Regions from separate parts of the Streptomyces sp. NPDC059224 genome, predicted to be linked through region 2. Evidence: riboswitches for the same ligand, from Rfam matches in the RefSeq annotation. Region 2 holds a riboswitch; each other region holds the start of a gene.
What was found. Region 2 has a riboswitch for cyclic di-AMP ahead of ACFXI4_RS09435 (C40 family peptidase). Riboswitches for the same ligand answer to the same signal wherever they lie in the genome.

Region 1 (7,145 bases), on a different contig from region 2:
GAAGAGGAGACCGATGCCGCCGGTCGCGGCCAGCACGGCCAGCGTGATGCGGAAGATCACCGGGTCCAGGTCGGTGTGACGGCCGAGCCCCGCGCACACACCCGCGATCATCTTGTGCCGGCGGTCGCGCCGGAACCGGGGGAGCGCCTCGGCGCCGGTGCCGGCGGCGGCCTCCGTCCCGGGCGCCCCCGGCCCGTGCGTCTCCGCCGCGGCGGGCGCGGCATCCGACGGCCCGGGACCCGGTGCGGGCCGCGGGCCGGGGCCGGGTCCCGGACCCGTCGCGGCGTGCTCGTGATCAGTCATGAGTCAATGGTGACGGGCGAGCCGCCGCAACGGCAGTCGGGATGACCCTGGCCGAACCCTGAAATCGGCCCCGAGGCCGGGCCGGGAACCGTTCGAACCGAGCCCGGGCGACGGCCTCCGGGCACTCGCGGCCGGGGACTCGGGCCCTCGGCCGCCGCGGGGTCGGGCTCCGGCCGCTGCGGCTTCGGGCAGTCGCCGTCATGGTTTCGGGCAGTCGCCGTCGCGGCTGGGGGCTCTCGCCGCACGGAACTCCGGCGACCTGCCCCGGGGAAATCCGAAGATCAGGGGAGTATCCGGGGCCGACCCTGATGCCCGGGGACTTGCGGCGTGTGAACATCGATGGCATGCCGGAAGCCGCAGCAGTGCCCCTCGACGACCCGCGGCCGCCGCGCAAGCTCTACCGCAGCAGCGACGGTCGTTGGCTCGGTGGGGTGGCGCGGGGCCTCGCCGGGCACCTCGGCCTGCCCGTCGTGTGGGTGCGGCTCGTCTTCGTCGGCCTGTTCATGGCCAACGGCCTCGGCGCGCTGCTGTACGCCGCGTTCTGGTTCTTCGTGCCCCTCGGCCTCGGCGGTGTCGGCGGCCAGAAGCCACCCTCCCTGGTCACCACCGAGACCTCGGCCGACGGCCGCCGCAGACTCGTCGCCCGCAGACCCGACAGGGGCCAGATCGTCGCGCTGCTCCTGATGGTCGTCGTGTCCATGGTGTTCGTGGGCAGCGTCAACCTCACCAACGGCGCCAAGGCCTACCTCCTGCCGGCGGTCCTGGTCGCCGCCGGTGTGGCGCTCGTGTGGCGTCAGGCGGACAACGCCCGCCGGGCCCGCTGGGTCGAGGTCGGCAGCCGGCGCCGCACCCTGTCGCTGCTGCGCGCGGGCGTCGGCGTCCTGCTCGTGACGGCGGGAGTCTCGGGCGTCTTCGTCATGCAGGGCTCCGCCGCGCACATCGGGGCGGTGCTCCAGGCCTCGCTCGCCGTGCTCGTCGGCATCACGCTGCTCGCCGGGCCGTATCTCGTGCGGATGACCCAGGACCTCTCCGAGGAGCGGCTGATGCGCATCCGCGCCCAGGAGCGCGCCGAGGTCGCCGCCCACGTCCACGACTCCGTGCTGCACACCCTCACCCTGATCCAGCGCAACGCGGAGAACGCGAACGAGGTGCGCCGCCTCGCCCGCGCCCAGGAGCGCGACCTGCGCACCTGGCTCTACAAGCCCGAGGGCACCGGCAAGGACGAGGCCGACGAGCCCGCCACCCTCGCCGAAGCGGTCCGGCGCAACGCCGCGGAGGTCGAGGACAAGCACGGCGTCCCCATCGAGGTCGTGGTGGTGGGCGACTGCCCGCTCGACGAGCGGACGGGCGCACAGATGCAGGCCGCGCGCGAGGCAATGGTCAACGCCGCCAAGTACGGTGGCGAGGGCGGCGCCGTCCAGGTCTACGCCGAAGCCGAGGGCAGGACGGTCTTCGTGTCCGTCCGCGACCGAGGTCCCGGCTTCGACCTCGATTCGATACCCGGCGACCGCATGGGTGTCAGAGAATCGATCATCGGCCGCATGGAGCGCCACGGCGGCACGGCACGGCTGCGGTCCGTGCCGGGCGGCGGCACGGAGGTCGAGCTGGAGATGGAGAGGGCGGAGAACACGTCATGAGCGACGCGACCGAGGCGAACGGCCCGGCGGAAGGCACGGAGAAGGCCGGGCGTCGGGTGCGCGTGGTCCTCGTCGACGACCACCGGATGTTCCGTACCGGTGTCCAGGCCGAGATCGGCCAGACCGAGCAGACCGGCGTCGAGGTGGTCGGGGAGGCCGCCGACGTCGACCAGGCGGTTTCGGTGATCACGGCGACCCGGCCCGAGGTGGTGCTCCTCGACGTGCATCTGCCGGGCGGGGGCGGGGTCGAAGTGCTGCGCCGGTGCGCCCCGTTGGCGGCGGACGCCGAACGACCGGTGCGCTTCCTCGCGCTGTCCGTGTCGGACGCGGCCGAGGACGTGATCGGGGTGATCCGCGGCGGTGCCCGCGGCTACGTCACCAAGACGATCACCGGCACCGACCTGGTCGACTCGATCTTCCGGGTGCAGGAGGGCGACGCCGTCTTCTCCCCGCGGCTGGCCGGGTTCGTCCTGGACGCCTTCGCCTCCACCGACGCCCCGCCGGTCGACGAGGACCTCGACCGCCTCACCCAGCGCGAGCGCGAGGTCCTGCGCCTGATCGCGCGCGGCTACGCCTACAAGGAGATCGCCAAGCAGCTGTTCATCTCCGTCAAGACGGTCGAGTCCCATGTGTCGGCGGTGCTGCGGAAGCTGCAACTGTCGAACCGGCACGAGCTGACCCGCTGGGCGACCGCGCGACGGCTGGTCTGAGGCGGCTCCGGACAGGCCCCGCAAGCTGGGTTCACACCACTCGTGTCGCCCCCGCGAACGGCATCTCGTCGATGGGGGCGATCCGTACCGGGGCCGACGGATTGGGGGCGTGGATCATCTGGCCGTTGCCGATGTAGATGCCGACGTGGCTGATGCCCGAGTAGAAGAACACCAGGTCGCCCGGCTGGAGTTCGGAGCGTGAGACCCGGCGGCCGGCGTTGATCTGGGCGTAGGTGGTGCGGGGGAGGGAGACGCCCGCCGAGCGGTAGGCGGCCTGGGCGAGTCCCGAGCAGTCGAAGGCGTTCGGGCCGGTGGCGCCCCAGACATAGGGGCTGCCGAGCTTGTCGTAGGCGTACGCGACGGCGGCCGCGGCCCGGGAGCCGGAGGCGACGGCCCTGCCCGGGGCCAGGGTGGTGCGGCTGCCGGAGGCCGAGCGGGAGGCGCGTGAGGGGTCGCCGGCCGCCGTGACCGCCGTCCGCTGCCGCGGTGAGAGCCGGTCCAGCAGCCGCCGGGCCTCGTCGAGCTTGGCGGTGACGGTGGTCTTCTGCCGTCTCAGCTCGGCCTGCCGGGACCGCAGCGAGGTCAGCTCGACATGGGCCGCGCCACGCAGCTGCTCGATCTCCCGGAGCTGTCGCCGCACCCGCGCCACCGCGCCGGCCTGCGCGGCACCGGCCCGTTCGGCGAACGCGGCGTCGTCCAGGTACCGGTCGGGATCGCTGGAGAGCGCCAGCTGCCAGGCCGGGTCGATACCGCCCGCGCGGTACTGGGCCGCCGCGGCCAGGCCGAGCGCGTCCCGCGCGGAGTTGAGCTTCTCCTGCTTGCGGGCGGTCTCGTCCTGGAGCGCCCGGACCCGCCGCTGGGCCGTCTCGGCCTTCTCCTTCGCGCCGTCGTACTTCTCGGTGGCCGCCTCGGCCTCCTGGTACAGCTGGTCCACCTTCGCCTTCACCTGCGCCGGTGTCAGTTGCGGCTCGGCGTGTCCGGTCCCTTCGAAGCCCGTCGCGGTGGCCGCGCCCGCCAGGGCGAGGGTGACGGCCGTGCGGGCCGTAGTGCCGCTGAGCGAGCGCTGTCGGGGCTTGCGGTGCGCTGCCACCTGGACTGGTCACGTCCTCTCGTACGACCGCCGTGTCGCCCGTACAGGCGCCAGGGGAGCGCTTGACGGCCGCGGGTGCGGATCACGCGTCCGGCGGCGGCCCGCACAGGGGGAGCGGGCCGCCGCCGGACCTTCTCGGCGGTGGTGCCCGACTGCCGCCCCTGGCCCGGGCGGCGGTGGGGAGTCGGTCACCTGGGGGAGGACGCTAGGCCGGAGCGTGTCGGCTGGGTGACGTGATGCACGGTATTGGTGTGACCGGATCGTTACCCGACGGTATGTGACCGGGATTCCGGTCCGGAGCCGTCGGCTTAACAGGGCGGGATGACCGAACCGGCGGATCCGGGGCGAGCGGGCGCGCGGGATGCTATGGGTCGCATATATGCGACCGCGCGCGGCGGACGGTGGCGGGTGCCGAGGGAGGGGCCGGTGCCCCGCGCCCCAGGGGACCCTGATTAGGCTCCGGGGCCATGGACGTACTCATCCATCTCTTCGTCGGCCTGCACATCATCGGCATCGCCGCGCTCCTCGGCGGTTTCCTCACCCAGGTGAAGGCGATGGGCCAGGGCACGGCCCGGTTCGTCCCCGGGATGCTGCACGGCGCGTTCACCATGCTCGCCACCGGCGTCATCCTGGTCGGCCTCAACGAGGCCGACGACCACCACGTCAACACCGTCAAGATCGGTGTGAAGCTGGCGCTGCTGATCGTGATCCTCGGGCTCGTCTACGTGAAACGGGACGACGAGAAGGTGGAGAAGGGCGCCTTCGGTCTGGTGGGTCTGCTGACCGTGGCGAACATCTTCATCGCCGTGCTGTGGACGTGACCCTCAGGAAGCCCTGAGCGCGGCGCGGGTGGCCGCCACCGCGCCGCCGGCCAGGCCGCCCTCGCGGCCCGCACCAGCACCCGCCCCGGCCGCTCCGGCCAGGGCGTGCCCGCCGCCAGCATCGCCGCGCCCGTCATCCCCAGCGAAATGCGCGCGGCCCGCGCCCGTCAGGCCGGCCGTACCACGCTGTGGATGATCGACTCGCCGCCGTAGTAGATCGACTCCTCCCGGACGTAGGCGCCGGGCTTGGGGGCGTGGATCATCATGCCGTTGCCGATGTAGACGCCGACATGGCTGACGTCGTCGTAGAAGAAGACCAAATCGCCGGGGAGGGCGTCGGCGAGGGGGACGGTGGTGCCGGCGTTCACCTGGTCGTACGTGGTGCGCGGCAGCGAGACGCCCGCGGCCTTCCAGGCGGCCTGGGAGAGGCCCGAGCAGTCGTAGGATCCGGGGCCGGTGGCACCCCAGACGTACGGTTTGCCGATCTGCGCGCGGGCGAAGGCGATCGCCTTGGCGGCCTTCGTCCCGTAGGAGGAGCCGGAGGCGGAATCGGAGGCGGAGCCGGAGGACGAGGAGGAGCCGCCGGAGGAGGACGTCGACGACGAACCCCGCTGCTGCGCGGCTTGCGCCTGCTGCTTCGCGAGTTCCGCCGCCTTGCGGGCCGCCTCGGCCTGCTGCTTCTTCTCGATCTCGGCCAGCCGCGCCTTCTCCTGGGCCGTCAGCTGCGACAGCAGCTCCCGCGCGGACGCCAGCTTCGTCTGGACGGTGCTCTTGGCGGTCCTGAGGTCGTCCTGGGTCTCGGTGAGCGTCTCCAGGCTCCTGGCGGCCTCCTGCCGCTTCGCCATGGTCGCGGACTGCTGGGTGGCGTAGTCGTCCACCGCGCCCTTCTGCCGCGAGGTCAGCCGGTTCATCAGCTGCGTCTGGTCGAAGTAGTCCTGCGGACTGTCCGCGAGCAGGAAGGTCGAGGTGTCGGGAGCGGCTGCCCCGGTCCGGTACTGGGCCGCGGCGAAGGAACCCAGCTCCTCACGCGCCTTGTTGAGCCGGTCCGTGCGTTCGGCCACGTCGTCGAGCAGGGTGTCGACCTGCTTGCGCTGCTTGCCGGTCCTCTCCTTGGCCGCGTTGTACTTCTCGGTCGCCGACTCCGCCTGCCGGTACAGGGCGTCGACCTTCTTCTCGACCTCCTCCAGGCTGGGCTTGCCGTCCTCGTGAGGTGCGGCGTTGGCCGTCTGGGAGAGCAGCGCCACGGAGGTGAGGGCGGCGGTGGCCAGGGCGGGGGTGCGTATGCCTGCTACGCGCGTTGCGGACGGACGCGACTTGCGGTGCGACGCCAACGGGGGCGACTCCTTCCGTGCTCCGCCTACCGAGTTAGCTGTCGGGTTCGGGCGGGTGGTTCGGAAGGGTTGCCCTACGGTCCGTTCCCCGCGAGGGGGTCGGGCCCGATTCACCCCGAGGTCGGTGTGGGTCCCCGGCTCCGGATGCGCGGCGGCACCCCGGACTCGGCGGAGGCCGTACGGCCCGGCGACGTTCGCCGGTGGGGGTCGTACGGCCTGCCCGGCACGCTAACCAACTCGTGTGCTCTGTGTGAAGGTTGATGTGCGATATGCCCGATACATTTTCGTGACCTTGGTGGTGCGGGCCGATGGGATCGGCTCATCGGTGTGGATATGGGGCGACTTGTCCGGAGCGGTGGAATGGTCCGCGCCCCGACGGGCGGACGCGCGCCTGCTCACGGTGCGTGATCGCTGACCGTGAGGGGCTGGTTCTGGTGGGTGACGGGGGCGAGTTTCCGGGGCGGGGACCGGTTGTCGGTGGGGCGCCCTAGACTCGGAGAGCGATGAGCAGCCTCTTTGACGACAGCTTCCTGGCGAGCCTCCAGCCCCCGCACGGCCGCGAGGAGGAACCCCCGCCGCCGCCCGAGGACGAGCACGTACCGGAACCGATTCCGGACGATCTGTTCGGCGGGCAGTTCGACGCGCCCCCGGACCGGGACGCCTACTACCGCGACGGCGCCGCCCGCCCGGCCCCGGACCCGGCCGCGCTCCTGGAAGGGCTGAACGAGAACCAGCGCGCCGCCGTCGTGCACGCCGGCTCCCCGCTGCTGATCGTGGCCGGCGCCGGTTCCGGCAAGACGCGCGTGCTCACCCACCGCATCGCGCACCTGCTCGGCGCGCGCCAGGTGCACCCGGGCCAGATCCTCGCGATCACCTTCACCAACAAGGCCGCGGGCGAGATGAAGGAGCGCGTCGAACACCTCGTCGGCCCGCGCGCGAACGCGATGTGGGTGATGACCTTCCACAGCGCCTGTGTGCGGATCCTGCGCAGGGAGAGCAAGAAGCTGGGCTTCACCTCCTCCTTCTCGATCTACGACGCCGCCGACTCCAAGCGTCTGATGGCCCTGGTCTGCCGTGACCTGGACCTCGACCCCAAGCGCTTCCCGCCGAAGTCCTTCAGCGCCCAGGTCAGCAACCTCAAGAACGAGCTGGTCGACGAGGAGGACTTCGCCGCCCGGGCGAGCGACGGCTTCGAGAAGACCCTCGCCCAGGCCTACGCCATGTACCAGTCGCGGCTGCGCGAGGCGAACGCC
Region 2 (8,532 bases):
TGTCGGCGACGGCTGCGGGCGCGAAGGCGGCCGGGGGAGAGGTGGGGAGCGGAGCAGTGACCACGGGGGGCGCGGTCGGGACGGGGGCGGTGACCACCGGGGGCACCGCCGGGACGGTCGCGGTGGGGAACGGGGCCTGGGCGACCTGCGCGGCGGCGGCCATCGCCAAGGGGGGCTCGGCCATCGCGGCGGGAGCCGCCAGCATCGCCCACGGCGGGTCCGTCACGGCCGCGGGTATCACCGGCGCGGGCAGCGGAGCCTGAGGCGTGAGCATCGGCGCGGCTGATCCCCAGCCGGCGGCCGTCGGCTGCGTCCCGGCCGGGTAGCCGCCCAGGTCCACGGCGGGCGCCGCGGGGAAGGCGCCGGTGCCGAAGCCGGCCGTCGGCACGGCGGCCGTCGGAAAGCCGGCCGTCGGCATGGCGGGAGCCGCCGCGTCCGGGGCCGACGCGGCGTACGCGGCGGCGGGATAGGCGGCCTCCGCGGTGGCCGCCGGCGTGCTGAGGTAGGCGGCGGCCGCGTCCTGCGCGACGCCCGGGAAGAAACCGTTGTCCATCGGGCCCGGGACGGGCGCAGGCGTCTGGAAGGCGCCCGTGTCGGCGGGGTACGCGGCCTGGAAGGCGTCCGTGTGCGCGGGGGGCACGGAGGGAAACCCGCCGGTGTCGTCCGGCATCCGGAACGTGCCCGTGGCGCCCGGCGTCATGACCCGGAAGGAGCCGGTGTCGCCCGCGCCCGCGGCCGGCATCGCACCCGTCTCCCCGCCCGTCACGGGCGGGAAGCCGTCGGTGGCGCCCGGGGTCATCACGCGGGAGCCGTCCGTGTTCGCCGGGAACCGGGACTGGACGGCGCCCGGGGTCATGATCCGGAAGGTGCCTGTGTCCGTCGCGGACACCACCGGGATGCCACCCGTCGTCTCCGTCACGGTCGGGGCCCGCGAGGAGCCGGTGTCGCCGTACCGCTCCGGCATGCCGGCGGGGGCCGACCACTGCTGCGCGGGGGCCTGGGCCTCGGGCGCCGGCCAGGGGGCCTGAGCCGCCTGCGGTGCCGGTGCCGGTGCCGGGACGGGAGCGGCCGGTTCGGGCGCCGCGATCGCGCGCTGTCCGGTGCGCTGGGACAGCAGCTCGCGCGCCTTGGCGATCTTCAGCTGGTACTTGGTCTTGGACGCGCCCGGCGTGGCCCGCTGCGGCGCGGCGGCGGGCAGCGCCTTGGGCGAGCTGGACGGTCCCGGGGGCAGTGCCGCGGGGGATCCGGCCGTCAGTTCCAGCGGGCGCCCCGCCGGTTCGCGGACGACCTCGATGTCGCTGTTCGCGGACGGCCCCGCGGTCAGCTCGGGCCGGGCCGCGCCGGTGCCCTCCAGCTGGCCGAGCAGGTCGGCCGCCATGGCGCTGACGGGGCGTCGCGGGCCGGGACGGGCGGGCTGCCGGTCGGAGGGCAGCGCCGCCGGGACACTCGGCCCCAGCCGCGAGCGCGCTCCGTCGAACCACTCGCGGGCGATGCTGTCGAGGCCCGGGTCGTCACGCCGGGGCCGCTTGAACAGCGGGACACCGCGGGACCGCGAGCCCCCGTTCATCGCGCGTGTGGCGTTGTAGTTCCCGGTGGCGTTCTCGGCCTGGTCGTAGAGGCTGTCGATCCGCTGTCGAACCTCGTCACGGCTCTCGGGCGCCATGGGGGTCGTGCTCCTTCCGTACTCCGCCGACCGGGTTAGCTGTCGGGTTCGGGCGGGTCGATCCGGAAGGCATGCCCTACGGCCGTCGCCCCTCAGGGCAGTTGGCCGATTCACCCCAGTGGTTCGGTTGGGTCCCCGGCTCCGGGAGGCCCCGTTGGGCACCGGATTGGGCGGAGGCCGCGCGGCCCGACGGGATTCGCCGGGGGGAGCCGAGCGGCTTGCCCGTCAACTTAGCCAACTTGTGTCACTCGTGTGAAGGTTGAAGTGGCTAATGTCCGATACGTAATTGTGATGTTCGTCGTAGCGTTCGAGGTGCCGGAGCGGTGTCGTGGGCGACCGGACGGCTGCTTCCTATGAGATCGCCGTGAATTCGTGGGGCCGTTGAACACGGCGGCGCCGGGCCGCGTACAGGGCGGGGGATTTCCATGTCCGGCCCGACCACGACACGCAGGGGAACGACCTTGAGACCCAACAGGCGCAGACGCCCGACCGGCGCACAACGAGCGACCTTCGCAGCGGTCGCCCTCATGCTCGGCGGCGCAACACTGGTCGCGGTGAACGTCTACGCCTCGGCCACCGAAGGCGGTTCGGACCAGCAGGCCGGGCAGACCGCCCAGGTGCTGTCCGCGCCGACCGTCTACTGCCCCGACGCCGGCAGCCGTCTGACGGACGTGCCCGACGCGGCCCGGGCCGACGTCGACGGTGAACTCGCGCAGCTGGACCAGCAGATCGCGGCCGCCTACCAGCAGCTCAAGGAGTCGGCGGCGGCGATCCGGCAGAACCCCTCTCTCGCCGACCAGACGATTCTGGGTCCGCTGAAGGAGAAGCGGTCCGAATCCCTCCAGCGCATCGCCGACGCCATCGGCCGGGAGGGCGACCGCCCCGAGGGCCTCGACGACCTCGCCCCCTGCACCCTGCGCTCCTCGGACCAGGGCGGCGGCCAGTCGGCGTCGCCGCAGGACGGCGCCACACCGGGTCAGAGCGCGAGCGCCGGTGCCGGCGCCGGGACCGGCATCGGCGGCCAGGGCGGCAACGGCCCCGTCGCCGCCGACTACGCCGACATCACTGCCGTCCAGCCCAATGTCACGACCCCGGCCGAGCAGTCCGGCGGTTCCACCGGCACCTTCTCCTCCAGCTGCGGTGTCAACGCCAACGGGCTGTTCAACTCGGACAACGTGATCGTGGCGCCGGGTGTCTCCAACGGCGCGCACCACTTCCACGACTACATCGGCAACCAGTCCAACAACGCCTTCGCCAGCGACGACGACCTCGCGAAGGCCGACACGAGCTGTGCGGACCAGGGCGACAAGTCCACGTACTACTGGCCCGTGCTGCGCCTGCAGAACGGCACGCAGGAGCGGGACGCCGACAAGCCGGGCGGCGGCACCGAGGGCAACGCCGGGCAGATCGTGACGGCGAAGGAGGTCACGCTCACCTTCGAGGGCAACCCGACCTCCAAGGTCACCGAGATGCCGCGGCTGCTGCGCATCATCACCGGTGACGCCAAGTCCTTCGTCAACGGCCCGGCCAACGCGAACGCCTCCTGGAGCTGCACCGGTTTCGAGGACCGGCAGCTCAAGGACAAGTACCCGCTCTGTCCCTCCGGCAGTGACGTGGTGCGTACGTTCCGGTTCCAGAGCTGCTGGGACGGCCGGAACATCGACAGCGCCAACCACCGCACCCATGTGGCGTTCGAGGCCGCCGACGGCAGCTGCCCAGCCGGCTTCGAGGCCATCCCGCAGCTGGTGCAGCGCATCGTCTACGACGTGGACGCGCCGAGCCTTCAGGACGGCGGCCGGACGGTCCCGCTGTTCGCGGTGGACTCGTTCCCCGAGCAGCTGCACAAGCCGGTCACCGACCACGGCGACTTCATCAACGTCTTCGACGAGGACCTGATGCGGAAGATGGTCGGCTGCATCAACTCCGGCCGTACCTGCGGCGCGGGGGCCGACGAGGAGCCGCCGTCGCAGAGCGCCGAACCCGACCCGTCCGAGTCGGCGACCCCGGAGAACCCGCCGTCGGACACCGCGAGCCCGGTCACCGAGCCGAGCGACACGGCGGCCCCGGCCGACCCGCCGGCCCAGACGCAGAGCGCCGAGCCCTCCGAGCCCGCGGCCGAGCCGTCGGCCACGAGGTCCGGCTCCGGCGACTCCGGTCTGCCGCACGTCTACACGAGCGCTTCGCCGAAGAAGTCCTCGGGCACGGGAGGCGGAGTCATCAGCAAGCCGACCGAGCGGCCCGAGACCCAGGCCCCGGCCGACGCGGCGAGCACCGCCGGTGCCGCTCCGGCCGGCCGGCAGAACCCGTCCACCGCGCCCCAGACCGAGCCGCAGGCCGTCCAGGGTGATCTCGCCGAGACCGGAACCAGCCTCTGGCCGGCCGCCTTCGGCGGACTGCTGCTGGCCGCCGGGTTCGTGCTGCTGTGGCGCACCCGGTGGAGGTCGTCCTGACCCAGGCGACGCGTCTCCGCCGGGCCCCGGCCCGGCGGAGACGGCGCGTCCGGCCCCGGCCCCCGTGCCGGGGTCAGGCGGTGCGCAGTGTCTGCCGGGCGAGCTCGAACGCGGGGAGCATCGCGTCGTGCTCCGCGCTGTCGAGCCCGCCCAGGTGCAGGACGACGGGCCCGCGGGGCGTGACCACGGCCAGCGCGGACTCCCGCTTGCTCTCGCCCAGCAGCTCGCTGGTGTGGACGTAGTCGACCCGTACCCCGGCCGGCCCGCCGGACGTGAACGTGAAGGGCCGGTACCTCGCTCCGCTGGTGCCGTCCTCGGCGGCCACGAAGGCCCGGAGCACCGCGCCGGCGTCACCGCTGCCCGGCTTCCCCGTCGACACCCGAAGAAAGCCGATGGACCCGGCGGGCTTGGCGTCGATCTCGCAGACCAGGGTCACCGGACCCTGACGCAGCAGGCTCTCCGCCAGATCGGCGTCCGTGCCGTCCGAGACACCCGCGGCCGGGCCTTCCACGGCCGCCGCCCGCCAGCCGCGGGCGATGTCGAACGTGACCGGCAGCGCACAGGCCGAACCGGCGGCGCCGACCGTGCCCCCGCGCCGAGCCGCCGCACCGGACGCGTGTCCCGACTCCGTGACGCCGGTCGCGCGCGCCGACACCCCGCAACCCGTCAGCATCCCGGCCAGCAGTGCGAGCGGTACGGCTCGCCTCCCCAGGCTCCCCACCCGTTGCCTCCCCTTCGGCGTCCCGGCGCGTCACTGTAACGGAGGGCTCCGACACGGCCGACCAGCCGCACAGCCTTGACCGGCGGCCCGCCGTTTGCCGCCGGCGGGCCGCGCACGGCAGGGTGCCGGTGTGGCTACCTTGCTGATCGTCCATCACACCCCCTCACCGCACTGCCAGGCCATGTTCGAGGCCGTGGTCTCCGGGGCGACGGCCCCGGAGATCGAGGGCGTCCGGGTCGTGCGGCGGGCGGCGCTGTCCGCCACGGTCTCCGACGTCCTCACGGCCGACGGCTACCTCCTCGGCACCCCGGCCAACCTCGGCTACGTCTCCGGCGCCCTCAAGCACTTCTTCGACCAGATCTACTACCCCTGCCTGGACGAGACGCGGGGCCGTCCCTTCGGCGCCTACGTGCACGGCGGCAACGACGTCACCGGCGCCCTGCGCGCCCTCGACGCCCTCACCACCGGCCTCGGCTGGCGCCGGGCGGCTCAGCCGGTCACGGTGACGGGCGAGCCCGGCACGGCGGACATCGAGGCGTGCTGGGAGCTCGGCGCGACCGTCGCCGCCGGCCTCGCCGACGACGCCTGACCCGCCCCGCGCGACGCGCTCCGTCACCCGCACGGACGAAGGTGCGCGCACCGGGCCCAGGGCACACGATGGGACCAGGCCATGTCGTCGATCCGAGGGAGCGCCGGATGGCAGCGCACCGGCATGCCGCCGGGCCGCCCACGGAGGAACTGCTGCGGGAGTGCGCCCGGGACGTCGTGGACGTCGCCGAAGGCATCCGCGAGGTCTGCGCACGGACCAGCTCGGTCCTGTTCGCCCCGGCGCTGACGGGTTCCGCGCGGCGCCGCCCGCGCACCGGATACGCCGCCCGCTGGGCGCTGCTGCGGGCGCTCACCGACCGGCGGGGGCTCGGCGGAGCGGCGATCGTGGCCCCGGACGGCGTGGGCCGTCTCCTCGGCGCGGCGGGGGAGGCGCTGGGCCGGGAGAGCCTGGCCGCGCTGGTGGCGGTCACCTCGCTGCGGCTGAGGATCGCCGCCGTCCTGCTCGACCATCCCGAGTTCGGGCGGGACCCGGGCATGCGCCGGCTGACCGCCGTGCTCGGCGCCGGCCGGGACCTGGAGGCCGTCCACGCGCTGCGGGCCCTCTTCAAGGACCGACAGGCCCGGCGGGCGCTGTCCGCACTGGCCCCGATCCTCGCCGAACTCCTCGCCGTCCGCGGGCTGCTGGGCGAGGATCCGGTCAGTGACGAGACTGCCTGGGCACTCACCGCCGGCCGTGAGCTGGCCGCCGACCCGGTGCGGGGCATCAGCGCCGCCCACCCGGCCGCCCCGGACCGCGGCGAGGGCGCCGTGCAGGCCGTCGAACCGTCCGCCCGGGAGGCGCGGTCCCTCGCCACCAGGGGCTCCCTGCTCGCCTTCCTGCGCAACCTGGACGTCCTCGACGCCGAGAGCCGGGTGCTGGTCCAGGAGGTGCGCGGCCCCGACGCCGTGCTCCGGTACGTGGTCCAGGCACCCGGCACGACCCCCGGCCGTCCCCGCGACGACTCCCCGCAGGACTTCGCCGACGCCTGGCGCAACCTGTTCGCGGCCGACTCGCCCTACACCCGCTCGGTCCTGCTGGCGATCCGGGACCACGGCGTCCCGCGCGGCGCCGACCTCGCGCTCGTCGGACACGGCGAGGGCGCCATCGCACTGCTGAACCTCGCCCGGGACGAGGAGTTCTGCCGCGCCTACCGGGTCACGCACGTGGTGGCCGTCGGCGCGCCGGTCGGCCGCCGGGAACCCGCCGACCCCCGCACCTGGCTCGCCTGCATCACCAACCGGCACGACATCGTCCCGGCGCTCGACGACGGCGGCAGGGGCGCCGCCCCCGGCCCGCACCCCAACCGCTACCGGGCCGTCTACACCGGTCCGGACCCCGAGTTCCCGCGCTGCCACCTGCTCCGCTTCTACATCGACCATCTGGAGACCGTGATCCCGCAGGTCACCCGGGACGTCGACGAGGCCCTCACGTCCTACCGGGGCCCGGTGGAACGCACCCGTGTCTACCGGCTCGAAAACCGCGCCCACCCGCCCGAGGGCCACCCCCTGCTGACCGTCCCCACCACCAGCGTCCCCACCTCGGCGGGCCCGGTCGACGTGCCGGTCCGCTACTACGACTCGTCCGCCGCGCACCTGTGCTACCCGGTCGACGCCGACGTCGCCCGCAGCCTGCTGCCGGACGTCACCTGGCTGGTCCCCGCCCGCTTCGGGCGCCGGGCCCTGGCCGTGCTCTCCCTCTACGAGCACCGCTGCACCACCATCGGCCCCTACACCGAACTCGGCCTGTCCGTCCTGGTCGACGACCTGTGGCGGCCGCGCCCGTACGACCTGGCCAGGGACCTGCTGCGCCGCGTCGACCTGCGGCGCACCGGGCGGTACGTCGTCGCGCTCGCCGTCGGCACCGAGGAGGCGCGGGCGGTGGCCGAGGAGCTCTGGGCCCAGCCGGCCGTGCACGGTTCCGCCGAGGTCCTCCTGCAGGGTGGTGAACTGCGGGTCGAGGCACCGGAACTGGGCCTGGGCGTCGAGGGCGGCCCCGGCCCCGGAGTGCGCTGCCCGGAGGCGGACTGGGTGCTCTACGGCCGCCGGGGCGACTGCACCGTACGCACCCTGGTCCGTGCCGACGGCCGACCGCGCGTCCACACCCGTCCCCGGGTACGGCTGCGGCTCGACGGCGGGCACGGACCGCTGGCCCGCCACCTCCAGATCCTCGAACTGGACACCCTCCGGCCCGGGTTCGTCCTGACCAGCCCACGGTTCATGGCCCACAGAAGCGCCGGCGCGCCGCTGCCGCGCTGAGCCCGAGAACAGGTGCACCCGCCATGACGACCGAACCCCGTTCCGCCACCGCCGCCCCCGAACTCCTCGCCTACGTCGACGATCTGAGAGTCGACGCGGACCGGATGGACGACTACGCGCGGCGGCTGCGCGGCGCCGCGGACACCCTGGCCGGGCGCACCGGGGCTCCCGAGTGGAGCGGGACCGCCCTGGAGCGGCAGGCGACGGCCTGCGCGGCCGCGGCGGCACAACTGCGCTCCGCGGCGACGGCGTTGCTGGCGCACGCGACGCACTGACCGGCGGCCGTCTCCCGGATGTCAGCCGCGCAGCGCCGCCTCCAGGACCAGCAGGCACGCCTGCCCCGGTGCCGAGGAGTCGTCGGGCAGCGCGTACATCCGGAGCAGATCGGTGCCGGCGGTCTCGAAGTCCACGGCTCGCACGGTGACCGCCCGCCCGGCGGGGGAGAGGGCGGTGACCGCCGCGCAGTCGTGGACGTCGACGCGGCGGCCCGGCACGGGGGCCCCGTCGACGGCCTCGCCGTCCGTGGACAGCACCAGGATCCGCCGGCCGCCCCAGGTCGCCGCGTGCAGCAGACCGGTCTCGGGATCACGGGCGATGCCTCGGAGGTGGTCGGGGTAGCGGAACATCTCCTCCACCTCGCCGGTCGCCGGGTCCAGGCGGTACACGATGGACCGCGAGTCGGGCCGGTCCTCGGCCACCGAGACCCACACGAACTGCCCGTCGTGGGTGAGGCCGCCGGCGTGGTAGACGGTCTCCTCGCCGAGCTCCCAGTGCCGCAGCAGCCGTCCGCGCCCGCTCATCTCGAAGAGGTGCCCACGGCCGGTGCCCGGGGTGTACGACGGCCCGTCCGGGCC
Region 3 (7,145 bases), on a different contig from region 2:
CGATGTCCGCCCGCATGGCGGCGATCTCCGCCTCGCTCGGCGGGTCGCTGACCTGTCCCCCGTGCACCAGGTGCCGCTCGGTCATCCGGACGCAGCCGACGTCCACGGACCGCGCGGCCCGCACCCGCTCGGACCCCACGACGAACTCGGTGGAGCCGCCGCCGATGTCCACGACGAGGAACGGCTCGGCGAGGTCGCCCACCCGTCGCCCACCACCACCCTCGGTCGAAGGGCGCTCCGCGCCCCCTTGGTTCTGCCCCGTCAGCTCCTTCGTCGCGCCCGTGAAGGAGAACTCGGCCTCCTGGTCACCGGTGATGACTTCCGGCTCGACGCCGAGGATGTCCAGCACGCCGCGTACGAACTCCGCGCGGTTCTCGGCGTCCCGGGAGGCGGAGGTCGCCACGAACCGCAGCCGCTGCGCCCCGTGTTCCTTGATGACGGCCGCGTACTCCCGGCAGGCTGCGAAGGTCCGCTCCAGCGCCTCCGGCGCGAGCCGCCCGGTCCGGTCGACCCCCTGCCCGAGCCGCACGATCACCATCCGCCGGTCCAGGTCGACGAGTTCACCGGTCTCGGGGTCGGCGTCGGCGACGAGCAGCCGGATGGAGTTGGTACCGCAGTCGACGGCGGCGACACGGGTCACTGGTCGTCCTCCTTGGCCGGCGTCACGCACGTGCCCTTGGCCCACCACTGGGGCAGCATGGCGATCGCCTCGTCGCCCAGCGGGTTCACGCCGGGCCCCGCGGCCAGCGAGTGCGCCACCAGCACATGGAGGCACTTCACCCGGTCCGGCATCCCGCCGGCGCTCGGAAACCCCGTCAGTTCCTCGATCTCGTCCCGGCGCCGGATGTAGTCCTCGTGCGCGGCGCGGTACGCCGACGCCAGTTCCGGATCGCTCTCCAGACGTGCCGTCATCTCCTTCATCACGCCGTTGGCCTCCAGGGTGCCGATGGCGGAGGCGGCCTTGGGGCACGTCAGGTAGTACAGCGTCGGGAACGGCGTGCCGTCCGGCAGCCGCGGCGCGGTCTCCACGACGTCCGGCTGCCCGCACGGGCACCGGTGCGCGATCGCCCGCAGCCCGCGCGGCGGCCGCCCGAGCTGCTGCTTGAAGGCCTCGACGTCGGCGTCGGTCGGCTCGGTGCGCGGAGTGGAGGGCGGGGGCGTTTGCATGACTGTGTTCTGCGTGGCTTTCTGTCGGTTCACTGGTCGGACGCGTCGGACTTGTCGACGCCGTCCCAGACGTTCGCGTACCAGGGCCGGTCGGCCGCTCCGAGGTAGGCGTGCGCCTGCTGGGCGGCAGCGGGGTCGATCACGATGTAGCCCGTCTCGCCCGGCATCACGTAGTGCAGCCGCTGCCGGATCTGCTGCTCGGCGTAGGAGTCGTCCTGCCACCGGGCCTTGACGTCCCGCAGCTGCTCGACCCGCTGCCGGGCCTGCCTCTGCTGACGTTGCAGGTCGGCGATCTCGGCACGCTGGGAGACGTACTGCCGCATCGGGTAGGCGAGCGCGACGACCATCGTGCACAGCACGATCGCGAGCAGCGCGGCACGGCTGGTGAGCCGGGAGCGGCGGGCCTGCCGCTTGGTCTGGGAGCGGTAGACCCGGGCCGCCGTCTGCTCGCCGAGCAGCTTCAGCCTGGTCGCGGTGGAGAACCGGTCCCGGTCCTTCGCGGCCATGTCCCCGCCTCCCTGATACGTGCGTACGTCCCCGGACACGGTACGGGACCGGGTACGGGGACGTACGTACGACTGGCTAAGCCTTACCCTCTACGGGCCCTACGGCTCAGCCCTTGAAGCGCGGGAAGGCGCTGCGGCCGGCGTACACCGCGGCGTCGTCGAGGATCTCCTCGATGCGCAGCAGCTGGTTGTACTTGGCGACGCGCTCGGAGCGGGCCGGGGCGCCGGTCTTGATCTGGCCGCAGTTGGTGGCGACGGCGAGGTCGGCGATGGTGACGTCCTCGGTCTCGCCGGAGCGGTGGGACATCATGCACTTGAAGCCGTTGCGCTGGGCCAGCTCGACGGCGTCCAGGGTCTCGGTGAGCGAACCGATCTGGTTCACCTTGACCAGCAGGGCGTTGGCGGCGCCGTCCTCGATGCCGCGGGCCAGGCGCTCCGGGTTGGTGACGAACAGGTCGTCGCCGACGATCTGGACCTTGTCACCGAGCTTGTCGGTGAGGACCTTCCAGCCGGCCCAGTCGTCCTCGAACAGCGGGTCCTCGATGGAGACCAGCGGGTAGGAGGCGACGAGCTCCTCGTAGTACTCGGTCATCTCGGCGGCCGAGCGGGACTTGCCCTCGAACTCGTACTTGCCGTCCTTGTAGAACTCGGACGCGGCGACGTCGAGCGCGAGCGCGATCTGCTCACCGGGGACGTAACCGGCCTGCTTGATCGCCTCCAGGATGAGGTCGAGCGCGGCGCGGTTGGACTCCAGGTTCGGGGCGAAGCCGCCCTCGTCGCCGAGGCCGGTGGACAGGCCCTTGTTCTTCAGGACCTTCTTCAGGGTGTGGTAGACCTCGGCACCCCAGCGCAGCGCCTCGGAGAAGGACTCCGCGCCGATCGGGGCGATCATGAACTCCTGGATGTCGACGTTGGAGTCCGCGTGCGAGCCGCCGTTGAGGATGTTCATCATCGGCACCGGCAGCAGGTGCGCGTTCGGGCCGCCCAGGTAGCGGAACAGCGGCAGGTCGCTGGCCTCGGAGGCGGCGTGCGCGACGGCGAGGGAGACGCCGAGGATGGCGTTGGCGCCGAGCGAGCCCTTGTTGTCGGTGGCGTCCAGGTCGAACATGGCCTGGTCGATCAGGCGCTGCTCGGTGGCGTCGTAGCCGACCAGCTCCGGGCCGATCTGCTCGATCACGGCGAGGACGGCCTTCTCGACGCCCTTGCCGAGGTAGCGGTTGGGGTCGCCGTCACGGAGCTCGATGGCCTCGAAGGCGCCGGTGGAGGCGCCGGAGGGAACGGCGGCACGACCCGTGCTGCCGTCGTCGAGGCCGACCTCGACCTCGACCGTGGGGTTGCCTCGGGAGTCCAGGATTTCCCGGGCTACGACGACGTCGATGGACGGCACGAGCATCTCCTTCTTGGGATGTGACGCTGGTTGTGCGGGCGCACGCGGGCCTGGTCGGCCCTTGCTCAGCCTTGCGACTAGAGCCTAACCGTCCCGGGCCCGTGAGCCAGCCGACCGACCGGCCCGTGGACACAGAGACGGTACTCATTGTTCATGCACGGAACAAAGGGGGGTCCGATGAAGAACGGAAGAAGAGCGGGTCAAGGAGAGGACCACCGCACGAGGACAAAGAGAAACCCCGCCCCGGCGCGTACGGGGGAAGACGCACCGGAGCGGGGAGCCGTGGGGGACGGGGGTGGCCCTCATGTGGTCCTCACCGCGGGGACCACGGTTGTGTGAGCGCTGTGGTTCGGCCGGGCGCCGCCTGTCACTTCGGGGTGCCCGCCTCCCGGGGCCTACTTGAGGTGCAGCTGCTGGCCCGGGTAGATGAAGTCGGCGTCGTCGACGATGTCCTTGTTCAGCTTGAACAGCGCCTGCCAGCCACCCTTGACCTTGTGCTTCTCGGCGATCGAGCTGAGCGTGTCGCCCTTGACGACCTTGTACTCGCCGTCGCCCTTCTTGACCTTCTTGCCGGTCGGGGTGGTGACCGTCTTCTTGGCGGCCGGACGCTCGGCGGAGCGGGAGGCGGCCTGGGTGTCGGTCGAGCGGGTGGCGGTGCCGCTGCTCGACGAGCTGGTGCTGCCGCCGGTGTGGGCGGCGCCGGACAGGCCCGTGCCGCAGACCGGCCAGGCACCCTTGCCCTGCGCGCCGAGAACCTTCTCGGCGATCTCGATCTGCTGCGCCTTGGTGGCCTGGTTGGCCTGCGCGGCGTACTGCGTGCCGCCGTACGCGGCCCAGGTGGAGGCGGAGAACTGCAGACCGCCGTAGTAGCCGTTGCCGGTGTTGATGGCCCAGTTGCCACCGGACTCGCACCGGGCGACGGCGTCCCACTCGGAGGCGGTGGCGGCCGAGGCGGTGCCGGTGGCCATCAGCGGAGCGGCGATGGCGACACCGGTGACGCCGGCGAGCGCGGCGACGCGGGCGGCCTTGGACGGACGACGGTGCTTGCCCTTGCCGGAAAACAGCATGGAGGATCCCCTCACCGACGCCTGCGAGGTGAGCTGTCGGGTTCGGGCCGAATGAGTTGCCCGGCCGCACACCTCACGGTGCGCGGCTTCACCCCGAGCCGGACACGGCAGCCTCAACCACCGGTCCCGGCACCTACCTTGGGTCCCCCGCTCCTGCCTACGGCGCTTGACGCGACGACTGTTCCCGGGTGGCCGCTGGCAGGACTCGGCGTTGCGGCGGCCGGGGCTCGTGGTGACGAGCGGCCTCGACCGTAAACAGGCGATCCGGCGAATATCAAAGATGATCAGGGCTTCTGAGACTCATCCCACACTTTCACCAAAGCGGACATTTGGCTTCGAAATAGGGCGGGCGGAAGCGTCAACTCCCGCCGGTTTCAATCCGTTTAGCTACTGAGTTTCAGGGTCTGACCGGGGGCGATGTGGTTCGGGTCGGTGCCGATGTCCGCCTTGTTGGCGGCGAAGAGCGCGCGCCATCCGCCGTCGAGGTCAAGGGAGTCGGCGATGGAGGCGAGCGTGTCGCCGTCCCGCACGGTGTAGGTGCCGGCACCCGGGGAGGCGTGACGTCCGGAAGACGTCGCACTCTGACCGTTTGTCACGCTTTCGTCCGCCGAGCCGCCGCGGTGCTTGCCGCTGCTGCTGACGGCTCCCGTGTCGACCAGATCCCAAGAGCTGCCCGTCTGCCACGAATTGTCCGAGTCGTCGGCTTCGGGCACCACGGGGTTCTCGCTCACCTCCGGGGTGCCGGAGCCTTTGGATCCCGACTTGTCCGTCTTCGTGGAGCCGGTGGAGGCGCCCTTGCCGGAGTCGCCCCTCCCACTCGGGGACGGGGTGGCCGAGTCCGGGTCCGTGGCGCCCGACGCGTCCGGCGAGGAGTCGGACGATCCGGTATCCGATGAACCAGATGAATCCGATGAACCAGATGAAGAGGACGAATCAGACAGCCCGGGGGACGAGTCGGAGGAGCCGGACGTGTCGCCGGATCCGCCGAGGCCCGTGTCGACGTTCACCGAGGAGTCGTCCGAGGACAGCCCGGCGAACAGGGCACAGGTCCGCCAGGGCTTGGTGCCCTGGTCGGCGAGGATCTTCTCGGCGACGGCGATCTGCTGCGAACGGCTCGCCTGGTCCGGCGTACTGGCGTACTCCTGGCCGCCGTGCTCGTCCCAGTCGTCCTGGGACATCTGCAGGCCGCCGTAGTAGCCGGTGCCTGCGTCCATGCTCCAGGAGCCGCCGCTCTCGCACTCGGCCACCCTGTCCCAGGTGCCGCCGTCGGCCGCGTTGGCGCTCGCCGCTCCGAGGAGCGGGATGGCGATGGCCGAGCCGGTCACGCCGGCCGCGACGAGAAGAGCCGGAGCCTGACGGGGGCGACGGTGACGACCGTTCCCGGAGAGCATGCGGAAACCTTTCGAGCGACAGCGGTGACCGGCGCGACGGGTCCTGCCGGCGCGCCGCACTGATGGGTGAAGGTATAGGCAGACGATCACTTGTCACAAGTTAATGCCGCGCAGATCACGTGAAGATCACATAGTTGAACGCCGGTCATCTTTGCCGGTGGAGGGCGCCACGGGGGTGAACTCCACGGGGAGCGTGCGCAGTCCGCGCATGATGAGCCCGCCGCGCCAGCGCAACTCGCTCTCGTCCGCCGCGAGTCGCAGATCCGGGAGACGGGTGAGGAGGGTGGCGAGCGCGCTCTGCCCTTCCAGGCGGGCGAGCGGGGCGCCGAGACAGTAGTGGATGCCGTGGCCGTATCCGAGGTGCTGGTTGTCCCGCCGGGACAGGTCGAGGGTGTCCGGCTCCGCGAACCGCTCCGGGTCCCGGTCCGCCGCGGCGAGCACCACGAGGACCGGGTCGCCGGCCGCGATGCGCTGCCCGCCGATGCCGAGCGGCTCGGTGGCGAACCGCCAGGTGGCGAGCTCCACCGGCCCGTCGTAGCGCAGGAGTTCCTCCACTCCGGTCTCCAGCAGCCCGCGCTCGCCTGCGGCCAGCGAGTCCTGCAGGCGGCGGCGCTGTTCCGGGTGGGTGAGCAGGGCGTACGTGCCGTTGCCGATGAGGTTGACCGTCGTCTCGAAGCCGGCGAACAGCAGGATGAAGGCCATGGCGGCGGCCTCGTTCTCGGTGAGGTGCTCGCCGTGGTCGGAGGCGCGGATGAGTCCGGAGATGAGGTCCTCGCCCGGGGCCGGCTCGGCGGTGAGCGCCTCCCGCTTCCGGTGGATCAGCTCGGCCAGATAGCCGCGCATCTTCTTCACGGACCGCGCGACCCCGCCCCGCGGCCCTCCCCCGTGCCGGATCATCATCCCGGCCCAGTCCCGGAAGTCGTCCTGGTCCTCGCGCGGGACGCCCAGCAGGTCGCAGATGGCGTAGATGGGCAGCGGGAAGGCGAACTCGTGGATCAGGTCGGCCTCGCCCCGCTCCGCGAACCCGTCGATGAGCCGGTCGGTCAGCTCCTGTACCCGGGGCGCGAAATCGGCCACCCGGCGCGGGGTGAACGCCTTGCTGACCAGCCGGCGCAGCCGGGTGTGGTCCGGCGGGTCGATGTTCAGCAGATGCGTCATCAGCTCGGCCTTGCGCTCACCGGGGATCCCGGTCTTCCCCTTCGCGTGCGCGGGCTCGTCGTGGTGCTCCGGGTTCTTGGACAGCCGAGGGTCGGCGAGGGCCTGCCTGGCATCGGCGTAGCGGGTGACCAGCCAGGCCTCGACCCCGCTGGGAAGCCGGGTGCGGTGCACCGGCGCGTGCTCCCGCAGCCAGGCGTAGGCGGGGTACGGGTCGGCGGCGAACTCCCAGGTGAAGAGTTCGGGCGCGGCGGGGCCGCCGGGGGTGGGGCCGTCGGAGGTGGGCTGGTTGGTCACCTCCTGACGGTATCCGGCGGCGGAGGGCCCTGGAGCCGGCCCGGCGGCCCGGGGGCAGTGCCTACGCGTCCACCCCTTCCGCGACGCGCACCGCGTCCCGGTACGCCCGGGCCGCGGCCCGCAGCGCCGACTCGGGGTCGGTTCCCTCCGCCTCGGCCCGTACCGCCAGCGCGAG

Region 1: it holds a riboswitch for cyclic di-AMP, as region 2 does, so the genes downstream of both, ACFXI4_RS10735 (NlpC/P60 family protein) here and ACFXI4_RS09435 (C40 family peptidase) in region 2, are expected to answer to the same signal.
Region 3: it holds a riboswitch for cyclic di-AMP, as region 2 does, so the genes downstream of both, ACFXI4_RS39635 (transglycosylase family protein) here and ACFXI4_RS09435 (C40 family peptidase) in region 2, are expected to answer to the same signal.

The regions. Positions count from the first base shown of each region.
Region 1 is NZ_JBHZAN010000008.1:130,093-137,237, reverse strand. Features, by position in the region: gene ACFXI4_RS10760 (PspC domain-containing protein) at 1-303, opposite strand, end outside; gene ACFXI4_RS10755 (PspC domain-containing protein) at 648-1,940, shown strand; gene ACFXI4_RS10750 (response regulator transcription factor) at 1,937-2,650, shown strand; gene ACFXI4_RS10745 (NlpC/P60 family protein) at 2,682-3,740, opposite strand; gene ACFXI4_RS10740 (hypothetical protein) at 4,208-4,561, shown strand; gene ACFXI4_RS10735 (NlpC/P60 family protein) at 4,729-5,892, opposite strand; cyclic di-AMP (ydaO/yuaA leader) riboswitch at 5,901-6,073, opposite strand; gene pcrA (DNA helicase PcrA) at 6,396-7,145, shown strand, end outside.
Region 2 is NZ_JBHZAN010000007.1:113,447-121,978, forward strand. Features, by position in the region: gene ACFXI4_RS09435 (C40 family peptidase) at 1-1,663, opposite strand, end outside; cyclic di-AMP (ydaO/yuaA leader) riboswitch at 1,672-1,846, opposite strand; gene ACFXI4_RS09440 (DUF1996 domain-containing protein) at 2,191-4,113, shown strand; gene ACFXI4_RS09445 (lipoprotein) at 4,187-4,834, opposite strand; gene ACFXI4_RS09450 (flavodoxin family protein) at 4,965-5,423, shown strand; gene ACFXI4_RS09455 (acetoacetate decarboxylase family protein) at 5,531-7,678, shown strand; gene ACFXI4_RS09460 (hypothetical protein) at 7,702-7,953, shown strand; gene ACFXI4_RS09465 (DUF6454 family protein) at 7,975-8,532, opposite strand, start outside.
Region 3 is NZ_JBHZAN010000053.1:35,501-42,645, forward strand. Features, by position in the region: gene ACFXI4_RS39615 (exopolyphosphatase) at 1-640, opposite strand, end outside; gene ACFXI4_RS39620 (DUF501 domain-containing protein) at 637-1,167, opposite strand; gene ACFXI4_RS39625 (septum formation initiator family protein) at 1,197-1,673, opposite strand; gene eno (phosphopyruvate hydratase) at 1,780-3,066, opposite strand; gene ACFXI4_RS39635 (transglycosylase family protein) at 3,456-4,127, opposite strand; cyclic di-AMP (ydaO/yuaA leader) riboswitch at 4,131-4,302, opposite strand; gene ACFXI4_RS39640 (transglycosylase family protein) at 4,511-5,518, opposite strand; gene ACFXI4_RS39645 (cytochrome P450) at 5,645-6,970, opposite strand; gene ACFXI4_RS39650 (nucleoside triphosphate pyrophosphohydrolase) at 7,032-7,145, opposite strand, start outside.